Regions from separate parts of the Variovorax terrae genome, predicted to be linked through region 2. Evidence: predicted binding sites of a transcription regulator. Region 2 holds the regulator's gene; the other holds the start of a gene.
What was found. Region 2 encodes sigma-54, which starts transcription at its own class of promoters, with help from an activator protein. Its sites were predicted from a motif close to TGGCANGNAANCTGCTTT; they were not measured.
Positions count from the first base shown of each region.

Region 1: a site for sigma-54 is predicted at 1,265-1,282, ahead of MMF98_RS05665 (transglutaminase family protein). Genes of this name have one in related genera too.

Region 1 covers NZ_JALGBI010000001.1:1,199,577-1,201,972, forward strand. The annotation lists gene MMF98_RS05665 (transglutaminase family protein) at 1-1,197, opposite strand, end outside; gene MMF98_RS05670 (DNA internalization-related competence protein ComEC/Rec2) at 1,322-2,396, shown strand, end outside.
Region 2 covers NZ_JALGBI010000003.1:710,795-713,190, reverse strand. The annotation lists gene MMF98_RS22740 (Bug family tripartite tricarboxylate transporter substrate binding protein) at 1-304, shown strand, start outside; gene MMF98_RS22735 (RNA polymerase factor sigma-54) at 402-1,955, opposite strand; gene lptB (LPS export ABC transporter ATP-binding protein) at 2,050-2,396, opposite strand, start outside.

The DNA of each region.
Region 1 (2,396 bases), on a different contig from region 2:
GCGCCAGCAGATGCTCAGGGCCCAGCGCGGCAGCTGTTCGCCGGGATACCACTTGCCCTGGCCGAAATGCAGAAAGCCGCCCTGGCCGTACTCGGCGCGCAGCCGGTGCACCAGCTCGGTGGCGTAGCCGCGCTTGGTGGGGCCGAGCGCATCGGTGTTCCACTCAGCCGCGTCGCGGTCGTCGGTGGCGACATAGGTGGGCTCGCCGCCCATGGTCAGGCGCACGTCGCCGGCCATCAGCTCGCGGTCCACAGCCTCGCCCAGCGCCAATACGGCAGCCCATTGCGCGTCGGTGTAGGGCTGGGTGACGCGCGGCGATTCATAGATGCGCGTGACCTGCATGTGGTGGCTGAACTCGACCTCGGCCTGGTCCACGGCGCCCTCGATCGGCGCGGCGCTGGAGGGCTGCGGCGTGCAGGCCAGCGGGATGTGGCCTTCGCCGGCCAGCAGGCCCGAGGTGGCGTCCAGCCCGATCCAGCCGGCGCCGGGCAGGAACACCTCGCACCAGGCGTGCAGGTCGGTGAAGTCGACCGTGGTGCCGCTCGGGCCGTCCAGCGACTTGACGTCGGGCGTGAGCTGGATCAGGTAGCCCGAGACGAAGCGCGCGGCCAGCCCGCAATGGCGCAGCAGCTGCACCAGCAGCCAGCCCGAGTCGCGGCAGGAGCCGGAGGCGTTCTTCAGCGTCTCCTCGGGCGTCTGTACGCCGGGCTCCATGCGGATCAGGTATTGGATGTCCTGCTGCACCTGCTGGTTGATGGCGACGAGGAAGTCGATGGTGCGGCGCTCGCTGCGGTCGATTTTGGCGAGGTAGGCCTTGAGCAGCGGCGTGGCCTTCTCGGTGACGAGGTAGGGCGCGAGCTCGCGCTCCTGGGATTCGGTGTAGCGGAACGGGAAGTTCTCGGCCTGCGGTTCGAGGAAGAAGTCGAACGGGTTGTAGACCGACATCTCGACCACGAGGTCCACCGTGACCTTGAATTCGGTGGTTTTCTCGGGGAACACCAGCCGCGCGAGGTAGTTGGCGAACGGGTCCTGCTGCCAGTTGATGAAGTGGTGGGCGGGCTCGACCTTCAGCGAATAGGAAATGATGTTGCTGCGGCAATGCGGCGCCGGCCGCAATCGGATCACCTGGGGGCCGAGCTGGACCGGACGGTCGTACCTGTAGTGGGTGACGTGATTCAGGGCGGCGTGGATGGACATGCGCTGGGCCTCGGTCTCGGTAGGTCTCGTGACGTTGCGGCGAAGCAAACCCTCGCCGAGCTGCATCCTAGCAAGAGCCGAGCCAGTCGGCACACTTTTCGTCTGGCCCGTTTAGCATGACGTCATGCAGAACACGGGGCATCAGGAGGGCGCCGCATGCGGCGGGCTGGAGGCGGCGCTGGCGGGCTTCGTGGCCGGCACGGCCCTGCAGCTGCAGCAGCCGGCCCTGTGGCCCTGGCCGGTCTATGCCGCTCTGGTTCTGGCGGCGCTGGCGCTGGGAGCTTGGCTCGTCATGCGCGCGGGGGCAGGGCGTGGCCGCCGCCGCTGGGCGTGGACGGCCCTGGTGGCTTTCGCGGCACTGGCGTTTGGCGGCTGCGGCCTGCGCGCGCTGGTCTTCACGGCCGGCGCGCTGCCGCCGGCGCTGGAGGGGCGCGACCTGGCCGTCACGGGCGTGGTGGCCGCCATGCCGCAGCGCAACGAGAGCGGCCTGCGCTTCAGGCTCGCGGTGGAATCGGCCCGGCTCGATGGCGTGCCTATCCGCCTGCCGCCGCTGCTGGAGCTCGGCTGGTATGGCGACGAGCGCGCGCAGCGCCAGCCTGGCGACCTGAAGGCCGGCGAGCGCTGGCAGATGACGGTGCGCCTCAAGGCGCCGCACGGCGGCAGCAACCCGCATGGCTTCGACTACGAGCTGTGGCTGTGGGAGCAGGGCGTGCAGGCCACCGGCTATGTGCGCAGCGGCGCGAAGGACCCGCCGCCCCGGCGCCTGGGCCAGACCTGGCGGCACCCGGTGGAGCGCGCCCGGCAGGCGGTGCGCGACGAGGTGTTCGAGCGCGTGGACGACCGCAAGAGCGCCGGCGTGCTGGCCGCATTGATCACGGGCGACCAGAACGCGATCGACCGCGCCGACTGGGACGTCTTTCGCGCCACCGGCGTGGCCCACCTCATGAGCATCTCGGGCCTGCACGTGACCATGTTCGCCTGGGTCGCGGCCGGGCTGGTGGGCTGGCTGTGGCGGCGCTCGGCCCGCCTGTGCCTGCTGTTCCCCGCGCCCGGCGCGGCCTGGATCGGCGGCGTGCTGCTGGCCGGGGCCTATGCCGTGTTCAGCGGCTGGGGCGTGCCCGCGCAGCGCACGCTCTGGATGCTGGCCACGGCGGCGCTGCTGCGCCTGAGCGGCCGGCGCTGGCCCTGGCCGCAGCAAT
Region 2 (2,396 bases):
CGGCAGCAAGCGCTCGCGCTTCCTGCCGAACGTGCCGACGATGGTGGAGTCGGGCTACCGCGACGTGGTGTTCCAGGACTGGTCGGGTGTGCTCGCCCCGGCGAAGACGGCGCCCGAGCTGGTGGCGCGCGCCAATGCCGCGATCTCGGGCTATGTGCGCTCGGACAAGGGCATCGAGGCCCTGGCCCAGCTCGGCACCGAGGCCGATGCGCAGGGCGTGGCCGAGTTCGGCGCCGCGGTCAAGTCGAGCTGGGAACGCTACCGCGCGATCGTGCAGTCGACCGGGTTCACCGCGGAAGACTGAGCGGCGCCGCGGCGCGCCCTTCACCTGCTGGAACGTCCTCCCCTCCTCGCTGAGGCGGCGCGCCGGGGTGCGCGACGAGCAGTCGAGCCGGCCGCCGCTACAGCGCCTTGCGCAGGTTGGCGGGCGCGATGCGCAGCGCCTCGCGGTACTTGGCCACCGTGCGGCGCGCGCACTCGATGCCCTGCTCCTTGAGCATCTCGGAAATCTGGTTGTCCGACAGCGGCTTCTTCGTGCTCTCGGAGGCCACGAACTGCTTGATCAGCGCGCGCACCGCGGTGCTGGAGGCGTTGCCGCCAGTCTCGGTGCCCAGGGCCGAGCCGAAGAAGTATTTGAGCTCGAACGTGCCGTAGGGCGTGGCCATGTACTTGGCGGTGGTCACGCGCGAGATGGTGGACTCGTGCAGGCCCAGCTCGTCGGCGATCTCGCGCAGCACCAGCGGGCGCATCGCCAGCTCGCCGTGCACGAAGAAGTTCTTCTGGCGCTCGACGATGGCGTTGGAGACGCGCAGGATGGTGTCGAAGCGCTGCTGGATGTTCTTGATGAACCAGCGCGCCTCCTGCAGCCGCTGCTGCAGCGCCTGGTGGCCCTCGCCCTTGTGCGACTTGAGCGCGTTGGCGTAGATGTCGTGCACCTTCAGGCGTGGCATCACGTCGGGGTTGAGCTGCACGCGAAAGCGCACCTGCGCGCCGCGCCCCGCCTTGACCACGATCACGTCGGGCACGATGATGTTGCGCTCCACGTCGACGAAGCGCCGCCCCGGCTTGGGCTCGAGCCGGGTGATGAGCGGGATCGCGGCCCGCACGTCGGCCTCGCTGTGGCCGCACAGCTGGGCCAGGCGCTTCACATCGCGCCGCGCCAGCAGCTCGATCGGCAGGGCGCACAGCGCCAGGGCGGTATCGCGGTCCGGCACGGTGCGCGGCAGGGCGTTCAGCTGCAGCGTCAGGCACTCGCTAAGCGTGCGTGCGCCCACCCCGGTGGGCTCCAGGTGCTGCAGCAGGTGCAGCGCCACCGTGAAGCGGTGCACCAACTCCTCGCCCTGTTCCAGGTCGTCGCCGGCCAGGCTGACGGCCAGCGCCTCGAGCGAGTCTTCCAGGTAGCCATCGTCGTTGAGCGACTCGATCAGGAAGCTCAGGGCGGCCCGGTCGGTGTCGTCCAGGCGCAGCGCCAGCGCCTGGCGGTGCAGATGGCTTTGCAGCGATTCCTGGCTGCGCGCGAGTTCGGTGGCGTCGACGTCGTCGCCGTCATGGTTGTTGTTCTTGCGCGCGGGCGCGTCGCCGCCCCATTCGCTGTCGTCGGGGGCGATGTCGATGCCGCCATCGCCCTCCCAATCCGGCGCATCCTCGGCCGCCGCCGGGTTTTCTGAATCATTGGGAGCAGAGGTCCCTGTGTCGCCTTGATAGTTTGCTATCGAATCAGGAGCAACCTCGGCCTCGTGGCCGTCGTCCTGCGCCGGCGCATCGGCCTGCGCGAGGCCGAACTCCTCGCGCGGCGCCTCGTCCAGCGTGAGTTCGAGAAAGGGGTTGTCGTCGAGCATCTGCTCGACTTCCTGGCTCAGCTCGAGCGTGGACAGCTGCAGCAGCCGGATCGACTGCTGCAGCTGCGGCGTGAGCGCCAGGTGCTGCGAGACGCGAAGGGAAAGGCCTTGTTTCACGGCAGCTGCGGCCCCGCGGCCAAAGGCAGCGAACGGCCGCTCTCCGAGCAAGTGCGGCGGCCGCGCGCCATGGGCAGACAGCGGGCGGAAGCCATCACATCCTGAAATGCTCGCCGAGGTACACGCGGCGTACGTCGGCGTTGTTGACGATCTCCGAGGGCGTGCCCTGGGCCAGCACGTGGCCGTCGCTGATGATGTAGGCGTGGTCGCAGATGCCCAGGGTCTCGCGCACGTTGTGGTCGGTGATGAGCACGCCGATGCCGCGCGACTTCAGGAAGCCGATGATGCGCTGGATCTCGATCACGGCGATCGGGTCGATGCCGGCGAACGGCTCGTCCAGCAGGATGAAGCGCGGCTGGGTGGCCAGCGCGCGCGCAATCTCCACGCGGCGGCGCTCGCCGCCCGACAGCGCCAGCGCCGGCGAATCGCGCAGGTGCTCCA